One region of the Actinocatenispora thailandica genome, then DNA from elsewhere that is predicted to be linked to it. Evidence: riboswitches for the same ligand, from Rfam matches in the RefSeq annotation. Region 1 holds a riboswitch; the other holds the start of a gene.
The links. Region 1 has a riboswitch for cyclic di-AMP ahead of Athai_RS00095 (C40 family peptidase). Riboswitches for the same ligand answer to the same signal wherever they lie in the genome.
Positions count from the first base shown of each region.

Region 2: linked by a shared signal. The riboswitch ahead of Athai_RS21215 (C40 family peptidase) and the one ahead of Athai_RS00095 (C40 family peptidase) in region 1 are both predicted to bind cyclic di-AMP.

Region 1 covers NZ_AP023355.1:17,832-25,150, forward strand. Annotated here, with positions in the region: gene Athai_RS00090 (putative bifunctional diguanylate cyclase/phosphodiesterase) at 1-1,469, shown strand, start outside; gene Athai_RS00095 (C40 family peptidase) at 1,764-2,762, opposite strand; cyclic di-AMP (ydaO/yuaA leader) riboswitch at 2,774-2,945, opposite strand; gene Athai_RS00100 (aldo/keto reductase) at 3,377-4,555, shown strand; gene Athai_RS00105 (aminotransferase family protein) at 4,625-5,866, shown strand; gene Athai_RS00110 (FtsX-like permease family protein) at 5,960-7,319, opposite strand, start outside.
Region 2 covers NZ_AP023355.1:4,767,755-4,775,073, forward strand. Annotated here, with positions in the region: gene Athai_RS21190 (LacI family DNA-binding transcriptional regulator) at 1-847, opposite strand, end outside; partial or broken gene Athai_RS21195 (formylglycine-generating enzyme family protein) at 967-1,934, opposite strand; gene Athai_RS21200 (STAS domain-containing protein) at 2,340-2,705, shown strand; gene Athai_RS21205 (hypothetical protein) at 2,914-3,465, shown strand; gene uppS (polyprenyl diphosphate synthase) at 3,606-4,364, shown strand; cyclic di-AMP (ydaO/yuaA leader) riboswitch at 4,582-4,732, shown strand; gene Athai_RS21215 (C40 family peptidase) at 4,744-5,727, shown strand; gene Athai_RS21220 (hypothetical protein) at 5,827-7,319, opposite strand, start outside.

The DNA of each region.
Region 1 (7,319 bases):
GGCTGGCGAACCGGGAACTGCTGCTCAAGCGGCTGGACGAGATGCTCACCGGCAAGGAGGGCGGCACCGGCGACCCCGGCCGGAACGGCGGTACCGGGTCGGCCGGCGGCACTGGGCTGGCCGGCTCCGCCGGCGGCACTGGCTTGGCCGGCTCCGCCGGCGGTACTGGGCTGGCCGGCTCCGCCGGCGGTACTGGGCTGGCCGGCTCCGCCGGCGGCACTGGCTTGGCCGGCTCCGCCGGCGGTGTCGGGCTCTGCTACCTCGACCTGGACGGCTTCAAGGCGGTCAACGACTCGTACGGGCACGAGACCGGTGACGGGGTGCTCGTCGCGGTCGCCCAGCGGCTCGACCTGGCGCTGCGGCAGACCGGCTGCCTCGTCGCCCGGACCGGCGGGGACGAGTTCGTCATCCTCATCGACGACCCGGACTCCGAGCCGGTGCGGTGTGCCGAACGGGCCCTCGCCGCGCTGCACGATCCGCTGCGGGTCGGCGGGCACGAACTGTCGGTGTCCGCCTGCGTCGGGGTGGTAGACCGGATCGCCGACCGGTTCACCGCGGCCGACCTGATGCAGGCCGCCGACACCACCCTGTACTGGGCGAAGTCGGAGGGCACCGATCGGCTCGCGGTGTTCGACCCGGACCGGCACGCGCGGGAGGTGGCCCGCTACTCGCTCGCCGCCGCGATGCCCGCCGCCGTCGAGCACGGCGAGTTCGTGGTCGAGTACCAGCCGCTCGTGGGGTTGGCCGACGACCGGCTGCGCGGGGTGGAGGCGCTGGTCCGCTGGCGGCACCCGGAACTCGGCTGGCTGCCGCCGGACCGGTTCATCAACCTGGCCGAGGAGACCGGGGCGATCGTGCCGCTCGGCCGCTGGGTGCTGCGCTCGGCCTGCGAGCAGGCGCAGCGCTGGCAGGAGATCGCCGCCGACGACTTCTTCGTCAGCGTCAACCTCGCGGTCCGGCAGGCGCACGAGAAGCACCTGACCGACGAGGTGTCCGAGGTGCTGTCGAGTACCGGCCTGCCGGCCGACCGGCTCGTGCTGGAGCTGACCGAGAGCGCGATCATGGGGCCGGCCGCGGAGCCGCTGCGGGCCCTGCACGCGCTGACCGACATGGGTGTCCGGCTCGCCATCGACGACTTCGGTACCGGCTACTCCAACCTCGCCTACCTGCGCCGGCTGCCGGTGCACGCGCTCAAGATCGCCGGCTCGTTCGTGTCCGGGATGGCCGACGCGACCGACAACGGTGTCGGTGGGCCGGACCCGGTGGACGAACGCATCGTGGAGACGCTGGTGGAGTTGGCGCACGCGCTCGACCTCACCGTGATCGCCGAGGGCGTGGAGACCGTCGGGCAGGCCAGCCGGCTCCGCGAGTTCGGCTGCGACGTCGGGCAGGGGTGGCACTTCGCCCGCCCCGGTGCCCCGGAGGCGATCACCGCCCGGCTCGTCGCGGAACGCAACGGCCAGCGCTGACCCGACGACGCCGCCGACCCCCGGACGGGAGTGCCGAGGGTTGCCTCCGGCCCAGGGGGCCGCAGGATTCCCCGGCCCGGGACGGCCGTGGGATGCGCCGGCCCGGGACGGCCGCGGGATGCCTCCGGCTCGGGAGGGCCGCGGGATGCGCCGGTCAGCAGGGCCGCCGGTCAGCAGGGCGGCCCGCCGGGGCCACCGGACACGCTGGTCCGGCCGTGGAAAGGGTGAGGGCCGACCCCCACGTGGTGGCGGGGACGGCCCTCCTCGGTGGCTACCGAGTCGTGTGTCGCGGCGTCAGGGTCGAACCGCCCCGTACCAGGAACCGGGGTAGTCGAGCGTGGACACCTTGACGTACTCACCGGGCTGCGGTGCGTGGATCACGTAGCTCGTGCCGTCGTACCGGCCGATGTAGATGGCGACGTGCTCGCCGCCGTTGTAGAACACCAGGTCACCGGGCTGCAACTGGTCGCGGGTGACGTGCGGGAAGGCCGCGTACTGGCTGTAGGTGTACGCCCGCATGTGCACGCCGGCCGCGGCCCAGGAGGCCGAGGTCAGGCCGGAGCAGTCGAAGGTGTTCGGCCCCGCCGTCGCCCACACGTACGGGTCGCCGAGGTGGTTGATCGCGTAGCGCACGGCGACGCCGCCCGGCCCGGGGATGTACGGCATCTGCGGCAGCTGGGTCCCGGTGTTCTTCCGGGCCGCCGCCGTCTTCATCCACTGCTTCTCCATGGTGTCCATGTCGGACTTGAGCTTCTTCTTCTCCGCGGAGAGCTTCTTGGCCTGCGCCTTGTTGCTCGCGATGAGCTTGTCGTACTTCGCCTTCGAGGCGTCCAGCTTCTTCTTCGCCGACTCGTACCTCGCGACCTTGGCGTGCTGGTCGGCGGCCATCCGGTCCAGCGTCGCCATCTGGTCGAGCATGGTGGTGGGCGAGCCGTACTTCAGCATCGAGTTGAGGGCGGACAGGTTGCCGCCCCGGTAGGCGGCGGCCGCGTAGGTGCCGACCTCCTTGTACATCGCGTCGACCTTCTTCTTCAGCGGCGCGATCTGCTTGCTCAGCTCACGGGACTTCTTCTCGTTCTTCGCGAGCGCGTCCTCGTTCTGCTTCAGCTTCTCGCCGTTGGCCTCCAACTTGGACCAGGTCGAGTCCATGCCGTGTTCCAGCTGCGAGGCGGACGGGTCCGCGTGCGCGGCGGTCGGGCCGATCAGGCCGACGCCGACGGTGGCGCAGAGGGCGGCGGCGAGCAAAGCAAGCGCGCGCCGGGTTGGGCGCGCAACAGTCCCCGCTACTGACACCAGTAGCTCACTCCTTCTCCCGCAACCGCCTACCGGGTTAGCTGACGGGTTCGGGCGGGAAGAAGTGAGTTCGCCCTACCGCCGGCTCTCACCGAGAGCTGGCCGATTCACCCCGGATGGGCGCCGCGAACGGCGCCCGTTGGATCCCCGGCTCGCCGAGTGACGACTCGGCGGTGCCCGTTCGGCGCCACCGGTTTGGTGGCAGACTCCCGACCGGACCGCCCAAGAGTACGGATACCGCCGAGTGCCGTTCAACCCTGCGTGATCTGTTTGGCTTCGTCGGCCTGTCGGCGGTGGGCCGTGCTCCCGTGTGCGGACACCTTGGGTAACGAACCCGTTATCGTGCCGTTACGAGTGGCCGGCCGAGAAGCTGCCCAGGAGACCGCCACCACCAGGTAAATCACCGGCCGCTGCGGCCGGCCCGCGGTCCGCCATGTGGGAAGCGCCACAGCACTCCGGGCGATGCTGCGCTCCGCGATGGCCGTACCACCAACCGTTTGCCGATCCGCAGAATCCCGGTACGACAGGCGCCCCGGTGCGCCAGGGTGAGGGGGTGACGGCGACGCGGCGACGTGGGGCACGCGGCGGCGTCCGGGGCGAGGAGGTGGCACTCGATGCCCGCCAGCGATCTGCCGACCCGCCGGCTGGGTCGTACCGACCTGCACGTCACCCGGGTGGGCTTCGGCACCTGGGCGCTCGGCGGCGCGGGCTACGCGTACGGCTGGGGGCGGCAGGACGACGACGACTCGGTCGCGGCGATCCGGTACGCCGTCGACCACGGCGTCAACTGGATCGACACCGCACCGGTGTACGGGCTGGGCCACGCCGAGCAGGTCGTGGCCGCCGCGCTCGCCCCGTACCCCGAGGCGGACCGGCCGTACCTGTTCACCAAGTGCGGCCTGAGCTGGGACGAGACGGACCGGACCCGCCCGCCGCGCGCCGCCGGTGCGCCGAAGCACCTGCGGCGTGACCTGGAGGGTTCGCTGCGCCGGCTCGGCGTCGAGCGCATCGACCTGTACCAGCTGCACTGGCCCCGCGCGGCCGGGGTGCCGCTCGCCGAGACCTGGCAGACGCTGCTCGACCTGCGCCGCGAGGGCAAGGTCCGGGCGATCGGGCTGTGCAGCCAGCACACCGCCGGGCTGACCGCCGCCGCCGCGCTGGGCCGGCCGGACGCGGCGCAGCCGCCGTTCTCCGCGATCGACCGGGAGGCCGCCGACGGCCTGCTCGACTGGTGCGCCGCGAACGAGGTCGGGGTGCTCGCCGCCAGCCCGATGCAGTGCGGGTTGCTGACCGGCACGTTCACCCGGGAACGGGTGGCCGCGTTGCCCGCCGACGACTGGCGCCGCGGCGACGGCGACTTCATCGGCGCCGCGCTGGACCGCAACCTCGACCTGGGCCGCCGGATGGGCGACGTCGCGCACCGCCGGGGCCGTACCCTCGCCACCGTCGCGGTCGCCTGGACGCTGGCGTGGCCCGGGGTGACCGCCGCGATCGTCGGCGCCCGCCGGCCCGACCAGGTGGCGGGGTGGCTGCCGGCGGCCACCGAGACGCTGGACGCCGAGGACCTGGACGAGATCGCCGAGGCGATCGAACGGTCCGGCGCCGGTACCGGCCCGACCCGGCCACCGTTGCCGGCCGACCCGGACCCGCCGGCCGCGGCGCCCGGGACCGCGCCGGTACCGCCGGATCCGCCCGGGGCGCCGGCGACGGAACGCCCGGTGCCGGTCGAGGGCGGGGCGTACCAGGTCACCGTGGACCAGCCGCGCGGCGACCTGCTCGCCGAGCCGTCGTAACCCGTCCCGCAGCACGGCGCCGGTCGCGCGGTACGGTCGGCCGCAACGCCGGGCACGAGGGGGATGACGATGGGCGCGTTCTGGCATCCGTTCGCGGACATGGGCGACGTCGAGTCGGCGGGGGAGTTCGTGCTCTCCCGCGGCGAGGGCGTGTGGGTGTTCGACGAGAACGACCGCCGCTACCTGGACGCGACCGCCGGCCTGTGGTTCGCCAACGTCGGGCACGGCCGGCGCGAGCTGGCCGAGGCGGCGGCCGACCAGCTGCGCAGCCTCGCCGCGTACTCGTCGTTCGGCGACATCGCGGTGCGTACCACCATCGAGGCGGCCGAGCGGGTCGCCTCGCTCGCGCCGATGCCGAACGCGAAGGTCTTCTTCACCTCCGGCGGTTCGGACTCGGTCGACACCGCGGCCAAGCTCGTCCGCCGCTACTGGCACGAGCTGGGCGCGCCCGAGCGCACGGTGCTCATCTCCCGGACCAACGCGTACCACGGGATGCACGTGGCCGGTACCGCGCTCGCCGGCATCGCGGGCAACCGGGCCGACTACGGCGAGCTGATGCCCGACACCGCGGTGGTCGACCGGGACTCGGTGGACGAGCTGCGGGCCACCATCGAACGGATCGGCCCCGGCCGGGTCGCCGCGTTCTTCTGCGAGCCGGTGATCGGCGCCGGCGGCGTGTACCCGCCGGCCGAGGGCTACCTCGCCGCCGCCCGGCAGGTCTGCCGCGAGTACGGCGTGCTGTTCGTCGCCGACGAGGTGGTCACCGGGTTCGGCCGGATCGGCGGCGACTGGTTCGCGAGTACCCGGTTCCACCTGGAACCCGACCTGATCACCTGCGCGAAGGGCATCACCTCCGGTTATCTGCCGCTCGGCGCGGTGATCGCCGCCGAGCACGTCGCCGAGCCGTTCTTCCGCCCCGGCGCCGGGGTCTGGTGGCGGCACGGCTACACGTACTCGGGGCATCCGGCGGCGTGCGCGGTGGCGCTGCGCAACCTGGACCTGGTGGAGCGCGAGCAGCTGCTCAGCGAGTCGAAGCGGCTGGAGTCCACCCTGGCCAAGCAGCTCGCCCGGTTGACCGAGCACGACCTGGTCGCCGAGGTACGGGCCGGCGTCGGCGCGGTCGCCGCGGTCCAGCTGACCGAGCCGGCGCTGGCCCCGCAGCTGGTCAAGGGGCTGCGCAAGCAGGCGGTGTCGACCCGGGCCGTCGGCGCCGGCGCGATCCAGGTCTCCCCGGCCTTCGTGATGTCCGACGACGAGGTGCACCTGCTCACCGACGGCATCTGGGCCGCCCTCACCGACCTCCGCCGCTGACCCGGTGCCCGGTGGCTGGCCGGCTGTAGCCAGGCGGTCCGGAGGCGGCCAGCTGTGACCGGGCCACCGGACGGCGGCGACCCGGCCGGAGCATCACCCGGTCCGGAGGTCCTCGATCCGGGTGCTGACGCGCAGGAACGACAGGCTCAGCAGTGCGGTACCGGCCACGGCGGCCAGGGCGATCCCCACGATGAGGCCGACCTGCCCCCACGGCACCGCCGCCGTGACGTGCACGTGCAGCTCCGGCAGCGTGAGGTGCCGGAGCTGCTTCGAGTCGGCGCCGTAGCACGGCTCGACGGAGCCGTGGTCCACGCAGTAGACGCCGGCCGCTTGGGTGACGTCGTAGCTCGGGACGATGGCGCGCCCGGTGAACATCCCGACCAGCGCCGCGATCACGACCCCCGGTGCCGTGGTGACCAGCGCGTGCAGCACGAGGGCGGCACCCAGCGTCCGGCGCGGTACTCCGGCCGCGGTCGCGGCGGCGAGCTGCCGGCGCTGCCCGACGACCCGCTCCACCAGCGCGGTCAGCAGCGCGGCCGCCGCGACCACCAGGACCACCCGGACACCCAGATCGACGATGTCGAACGCGCGGCCGTAGAACGCGTCGACGTAGTGCTCCGGATGGGTGCCGGCGTAGCGCGCGTCGAGGTCCGCCATCGCGTTGTTCGCCCGGTCGTTGAGCCGGAACCCCTGGCGCAGCGCCGCGGCGCCGGCGCCGAACAGGACCGCGGCGAACAGGACGGACAGGCTGCGGCCACCCAGCCACGGGTCGCTCGCCGCGCGCCCGGCGGCGAGCAGCACGGCCGGACGGCGCGCGAAGCGGCGTACGACCACTCCGGCCAGATGGCTGAGCCGCGCGGCACCGAAGACCAGCCCGACCAGGATCAGCCCGACACCAACCACCAGCGACCCCTGGAACGCCCAGTTGGCGATCCGCTGGGCCTCGTGCTGTATCGCCGCATTGTCGGTGCTCCGTAGCAGCGTCGCGCTGGTCCAGTTGGCGATCGAGACCGCGCTGATCACCATGGCAGCCCCGATCGCCAGCAGCACCACCGGCCAAGTGGCCGGCCGGCCGGTTCGGGCCTTCCTGGTGATGCCGTGCGGGGTGGCGACGACCCGGCGCAGCAGGAGCACGGACAGCGCGACCACCAGTACCGGTACCAGCGCGATCAGCACGACCAGCGCCCACCAGGGCGGCAGTACGTCGGTGGGCAGCGGCCGGTAACCGTGCGAGTCCGGCGCGTCGGCGAGGACCCGGCCGACGAGGTAGACGACGGCGCCCAGCGCGGCACCGGCGCAGGCGGCGAGGCCGCTCTCGGTGGCGACCACCCGGACCACGTCGGCCGGGGTGGCGCCGGCCATCCGCAGCGCGGCCAGCCGGCGTTCCCGGGCCGGGGCGCCGAGCCGGGCGCACTGCACCACGAACAGCAGCACCGGGATGGTCACCAGCAGC
Region 2 (7,319 bases), 4.7 Mb from region 1:
ACAGCGGCGAGTCGTCCCAGGCCAGCACCGCGAGGTCGGCCGGGATGCGGATGCCGGCGCTGGTCAGCTCGCTCACCGCGGCCACCGCCATCACGTCGTTGTCGTAGATGATCGCGGTCGGCGGGTCCGGCTGGGCCAGCAGCCCGCGGGTGGCCACCAGCCCACCGTGCGCGGTGTAGTCGGCCTCCACCTGCACCTGCTCGGCACCCAGCAGCGACCGGCACGCCTCGTCGAAGTACCGGCTGCGCCGCGCGGCGTGCTCCAGCCGTTGCGGCCCGGACACCCGCGCGATCCGCCGGTGTCCCAGCCCGCTCAGGTGCCCGACGGCACGCAGCATCGCGTCGTGGTCGTCCACCCGGGTCGACGCGAGCCCGTCGTACCCGCGCTGCGCGCCCATCACCACGCCCGGCGCGCCCAACTCGGTGAGCAGCGCCGGTCGCGGGTCGTCGGTACGCATGTCCAGCAGCAGCACGCCGTCCACCCGCCGGCCCACCCACCAGCGGCGGTAGGTGTCCAGCTCGGTCGCCTCGTCGCGCACGGTGGTCAGCAGCAGCGCGGTACCGCGGCCGGCGAGCGTCTCCTCGATGCCGGCCACCACGCGCATGAAGTACGGCTCGGTGGCGAGCAGTTCCGGGGTGCGGGCGGCGACCAGGCCGACCGCGTCCGCCCGGTCGGAGGACAGCGCGCGGGCGGCGCTGGACGGCACCCAGCCCATCTCCTCGGCGATCGCGAGGATCTTCGCGCGGGTCGCCGCGGACACCCCCGGCCGGCCGTTCAAGGCGTACGACACGGCACCCTTGGACACCCCGGCAGCGCGGGCGATGTCCAGAATCGTCGGCCGCTTCATCCGCGCCGCCTTCCTTTTTTGACCGTTCAACTGAACCGGTCAAGTATATGGCCGCGAAATAATCCCGCGCGCCGCTTCACGGGTGTGGCGGCCCGCACCCCGGCCGGCCCACGGCGGCCTCAGGCCGGGTCCGCCGCCACCCGGAAACCCATGTTCCCGGTGGACGAGTCCGGCGTGTTGTTGCTGCGCGCGCCCACCCGGTAGCGGTTGCAGTAGGAATCGTGGCACAGGTAGGAACCGCCCTTGATCACCCGAGTGGTGCCCTCGGCCGGCCCGATCGGATCGTGGTCGGGCAGCGGCGCCCGGTCGGCGGCGAACCAGTCGGCGCACCACTCCCACACGTTGCCGGACACGTTGTAGAGCCCGAAAGCGTTGGGGCGAAACGACTTCACCGGCGCGGTACCGAGGTAGCCGTCCGCCTCGGTGTTGTGCGTCGGGAACGTGCCCTGCCACACGTTGCACCGGTGCCGGCCGCGCGGCGTCAGCTCCTCCCCCACGGGAAGCGGGCCTGATCCAGCCCGCCGCGCGCCGCGTACTCCCACTCCGCCTCGGTCGGCAGCCGCACCCCGGCCCAGTCGCAGTAGGCCACCGCGTCGTCGTACGACACGTGCACGACCGGGTGGTTGGACCGCTGCGACACGTCCGAACCCGGCCCCTCGGGCGCCTGCCAGCTCGCCCCGGCGATGCCCAGCCACCACGGTGCCGGGCCGGCCACCGGGGCACCGGAGCGGCGCAGCGCCGGCGGCACCAGCAGGTGGAACACGAACGACCAGCCGTACCGCTCGGCGTCGGTGCGGAAACCGGTGTCCCGGACGAACGCGGCGAACTGCGCGTTGGTCACCGTCGTCGCCGAGATCCGGAACGACCGCACCGTCACCTCCCGTACCGGGCCCTCGCCGTCGGCCGGGAAGCCGTCCGGGTCGTCGGTACCCATCCGGAACGTGCCGCCGGGCAGCGCGACCAACCCGCCGAACCGGGGCCGGCCGGGCCCGCCGGCGGCGGGCCGCGGCGCCGGGTCACGGTGCCCGTCCGGCCTGGTCGGCGCGCAACAGCTGGGCGTCTGGTCGGAGTCTCGCGTCGTGCTCATCACCGCCATTGTCGTCCCCGGCACCCGCACCCGGGCAGCGCACCGGTCAGCGGGCCAGCTGGAGCAGGACGATGCCGCCGACCGCGACGGCGGTGACCCCATCCGGCCCCGGCACCGCGAACACCCGCCTCGGCTGGTTCGTGCCGTCTTCGGCCTCGCCGACCGGCTGCGCGGGCCTCGTCCCGTCCGGAGCGTGCCCGTTCGGCCGGCGCGTGCCGTACCCTCACCGTGACGTCGGACGGTACCCGGTTGGTGCGTTTGCTCCCCGCAAGTTCTGCCGCGGCAACCCGTTAGGAACTGCCCGTCGGCGGGTAGGAGACACTGTGTTGTCCGGCAGCTCAGGGAGAATCGGGACATGGCGATGACGACGGGAATGCTTCGTACCGCAGGGCTGGGGCCCGGCCGATGAGCCGCCCGACGTTCGAGCTGGCCCGCGCCGACCGGGACGACCTCGCCGTGCTCACCGTGTCCGGCGACATCGACGTGGACACCGCGTGGCGGCTGCGCGAGGAGCTGACCACCGCGCTCGCCGAGCGCGATGCCGTGGTCGAGATGTCCGGCGTCGACTTCCTCGACTCCACCGGGCTCGGCGTCCTGGTCGCCGGTTACCAGCAGGGTCGCAACTCCGGGCACCGGCTGGCGATCGCCGCCGCGCCGCGACGGGTGCTGGACATCCTGGAGCTGACCCAGCTCACCACGATCTTCAACCTCTACCCCGACCTGGACGCGGCGATCGAGGCGCTGCTCGGGTCCGCCTCCAGCGCCGGCTGACCGACCCGCCGGCACCGCGTGCGGGCAGGAACCCGGCGCCGCCGGCCGCACACCGGGTGGCACGAATCCGCGATGGCCCGGCCGGTGGTGCTCTGGCACTGTTGGCCTCAGCAACGGATCGCGACCGGCGACACCGTCGCAGCCAACGGCCCCGCGGCAGCGCGGGATCTCGACCTCCCGCGCACGCGGGTTCTTCATGGAGGGGACCATGAGCGACTTCGACAGCGGCGACAGTTCGGTCGACGTCAACGGCGACGGCGTGGCCGACGACGTGATCGTCGAGCAGCACACCGACGGCACCGAGACGATGATCGTCGACACCGACCACGACGGCGTGGCGGACATGGTGATGGTCGACACCGACGGCGACGGCGTCGCCAACGAGGTCTTCTACGACACCGACGGCGACGGCCGGCTCGACACCGAGGTCGTCGACAGCAACGGCGACGGCACCGCCGACACCGTCTACGCCGACCGCAACGGTGACGGCCACGTCGACCTGGTGGGTCGGGACACCGACGGCGACGGCAACGTCGACCAGGTCGTCGCGGACCAGAACTACGACGGCACCGCCGACACCTACGCGGTGGACAGCAACGGCGACGGCACCCTGGACCAGGTCGGCGTGGACCGGGACGAGAACGGCAGCATCGACGCGGTCGCCACCGACACCGACGGCGACGGCACGCTGGACACCGTGCACTACTCCGACGGCGTGAGCGACCCGGACGACCCGACGCTGAACCCGTTCGCGCGCTGACCGGTCACCCGCGCTGAGCGGGATCCGCCGGCCGCGTTGCACCACCGGGAGGCCCGGCACCGCTGCTGCGGTGCCGGGCCTTCCGCGTACCGGCACGGCTTCTTCGCCGAATGCACACATCTGCCTGGTTGGCTGGTCCGATGACGCCACGCAACCTGCTGTATCGCCTCTACGAGCGGCGGCTGCGCGCCTCGCTCGGCCGCACGACCCGCCCGGCGCACGTCGGCCTGATCATGGACGGCAACCGGCGCTGGGCCCGTGCCGCCGGGCTGGCCAGCGTCAGCATGGGACATCAGGCCGGCGCCGACCACATCGACGACCTGCTCGACTGGTGCACCGAACTGGGTATCGAGCACGTCACCGTGTTCGTCGCCTCCACCGAGAACCTGGCCCGGCGCGACCAGGGCGAGCTCGACTTCCTGATGCGCACCATCGAGCAGCGCGCGAGCACCCCGCGGGCCGGCTGGCGGCTGCGGGTGGCGGGCCGGCTGGAGCTGCTGCCGGACTCGACCGCGCACGCCTTGAAGCTCGCCGCCGACCAGGGGCCGGGCACCGGGCCGTGCCTGACGATCGCGATCGGGTACGGCGGCCGCCAGGAGCTGGTGGACGCCTTCCGGTCGCTGCTCACCGACGCCGCGGCGGCCGGTACCGGGATGGACGAGCTGGCCGCCACGCTGTCCGCCGACGACATCGCGGCGCACCTGTACACCGCCGACCTGCCGGACCCGGACCTCGTCATCCGTACCAGCGGCGAGCGGCGACTCTCCGGCTTCCTGCTGTGGCAGTCCGCCTATTCCGAGCTGTACTTCTGCGACGTCTACTGGCCGGCGTTCCGCCGGGTGGACTTCCTGCGCGCGCTCCGCTCGTACGCGGAGCGCCAGCGCCGCTTCGGTGCGTGACGAACGCACGGTCACACCGCGCCGCCCTGCGACCACGGTGCGGCGCGTCGATTCCTGTTCGTACCAACGGATCGACGCGCTGCGCAGTCGCGTCCGGACGGTCCGTCAAAGTGCTGTGGGGATGGTCACCGCGCCGATCGCGACGGCGTTGACCGCGGCGCCGGAACGGCTACCGTAACGGGGTCGTTCGGCCCCCTGCCGCCCCGTCGGGCAGCTCCGGACGGCACCGCCGAGTCGCCGCCAGGCGAGCCGAGGACCCACCCGTACCACGGGGTGAATCCGGGGCCATGGACAGGCCACAGTCCCGGTAGGGCGCTCTTCCCGCCCGAACCCGTCAGCTAACCCGGTAGGCGGTCTGAGGAAGAAGGGCGCAGACCCGATGGACACAGCACACCCGAGGTGGGCGTCGCTGCGCACGATCGGACTGGCCGCGGTCGCGGCCGCTGCGGTGGCCGCCGCAGCCCTCGTCGGTACCACGCCGGCACACGGCGCGCCGTCGCAGGCCGATCTGGAGCAGCAGATCAAGCAGCAGTCGACCCAGTTCGACAAGGTGGTCGAGCAGTACAACAAGATCACCGAAGAGCAGAAGAAGACGAAGAAGCGCATCGCCGCGGTGGACAAGCAGCTCAAACCGCTGTCCGGCAAGGTCGCCACCGCGCAGAAGCAGGTCGACGCGATCGCCGCCGCCGCGTACAAGGGTGGCCCGGCCACCGCCTGGAACGCGGTGCTCAACGGCAGTTCCAGCGACACGCTGAACAACATCGCCACGCTCAACCGGCTCAGCGCGCAGCAGTCCGGCGAGATCCGCTCGCTGATCACCGCGAAGCGCAAGCTCGACGGGCAGCACAAGGAGCTCGCCGCGCTCTACGCCAAGCAGAGCAAGCAGATCAAGGACCTGAAGAAGAAGAAGGCGTCGATCTCGGCCAAGGTCGACAAGCTCAAGAAACTGCGCGAGCAGGCGTACGGCAGCGCCACCGAGACCGCCGGCACCGGCTCCGGGCAGACCCCGCCGAACGTGTCCGGGCGCGCCGGCGCGGTCGTCGACTTCGCGTACGCGCAGCTCGGCAAGCCGTACGCGTGGGCCGCGGCCGGGCCCAACTCGTACGACTGCTCCGGGCTGACGCTCGCCGCCTGGGCGCAGGCCGGGGTGAGCCTGCCGCACGTCGCGGCCGACCAGTACAACCAGATCACGCACATCAGCCGGAGCCAGATCGCACCGGGTGACCTGGTGTTCTACGAGAACCTCGGGCACGTGGCGATCTACGTCGGCAACGACAAGGTGATCCACGCGCCGACGTTCGGCGAGGTGGTCAAGGTGTCGTCGATCGACATGATGCCGGTCTACGGCATCGGTCGCCCCTGATCGCAGCACCCCGACGGCCGGTCCCCCGCGACGGGGTACCGGCCGTCCTGCGTCCGGGCTGCCGGCCAGCCGGCGACCTCCGGCCGGCCGCACGCGGCCTCAGGCCAGCACGGAGTCCAGGAGCGGAACCAGCCGCCGGTTGAGCGCGGCCATCGTGGCGCGCACCGCGGCCTGCCGCGGATCGCCGCTGGCCACCGCCGACCCGACCAACCGCTCCGCCGTGTCACCGGCGAGCAGCACCAGCACGACCACCACCACCCGGCACGGGCCGGCCGTCACCACGTCGACGTGTTCGACGGCGCACCGGGCCCGCCCGGCGACCAGCACCCCGACCGCGTCGGCGGTGGCCTGCGCCGCCACCCGCAGCAGGTACGGGTCGAGCGCCGGGCCGCCGGCCCGGCCCACCGCCCGTACCCCGTCGGCGGTCAGGCACACCTCCACCGCGCATTCGGACCCGGCGGTGGCGACCTGGATGCGTTCGATGACCGCCCGCGGATCCCCGGTACGGCCGGGCGAGCGCAGCGCGGGCGCGTTGTCGGCGCCCGCAGCCCGGTCCAGCTCGGCGCGATCGTCCGGTGCGGTGTCCAGCTCGGCGTCGGCGTCGGCGTCGGCGACGGTGAGCCGGGCCTCCACCCCGAGCCGGTCGCGCAGCGCGTCGCCGGCGGCTGCGGTGATCTCGTCCGCGTCCACCCCGTCCGCCACGTCCAGCCGCAGCGTACGGCCGCCGGAGGCGTCGGTGCGCAGGTCGGCACCGCGCACCCCGGGCACGTCCCGCACCGCGGCCAGCACGCTCTCCGCATCCACCCGGGTGGGGGCGGCGAGCACCGGCGTCTCGGTGGTCGGCGCGTCCGCACCGCCGCGTCCCGCCGGCCGTGCCCCGGCGCCCGGCCGGTCCGGCTCCGCACGGGCGGCGGCCCCGGCCGGGGTCGCGGGCTCCGGCGCGGGGCGCGCGGCGAGGTCGGTGGGCTGCTGCGGCGCTGTCGGAGCGGCGCCGGCGTGCCGGCCGGGCCGCGACGCCCGCACCGCGTCGATGGCGGACTGCACCCGCGGCGGGACGGCCCACGTCCCGTCCTCGGCCGACGCGGCGTGCCGGCCGAACGGATCCGCCGGCGTGCCGGACGGCTCGGCCGCGGCCGGGTCGGCACCACCCGCCGCCCCGAACGACGGTGTCGCGCCGGCGGCGGGTGCCGCCGAGGACGGGTACGGCGAGGTGAACTCCGGTGCCTCCGGCGTTGCCAGGTACGGCAGCGCCGAGGTCGACCCGTCCGGCGCCGCCGGGTACGACGGGGCCACCGAGGCGGGTGCCTGCGGGTCGGCCGGGTGCTGCGGGTACGACGTCGGCGGCGCACCGCGGCCCGGCCGGGCCGACGGCTCCGCCGCACCGGTACCCGGCTGGCCGGCGGCCGGCCCCTCGCCCGGCGGTACCGGATCGGGGCGCGGCGGCTCGGCACCGGCCGGCCCGCTGCCGGGACCGAACCCCGATCCGGCCTGCCCTGTCCCGGCCGGCCGCCGCCCGGTGGGCGGTTCCAGTCGTGGGGGGAGCGGCCCCAGCCGTACCGGCAGCGCCGGTGCCGGTTCCTCCGGACCGGCCG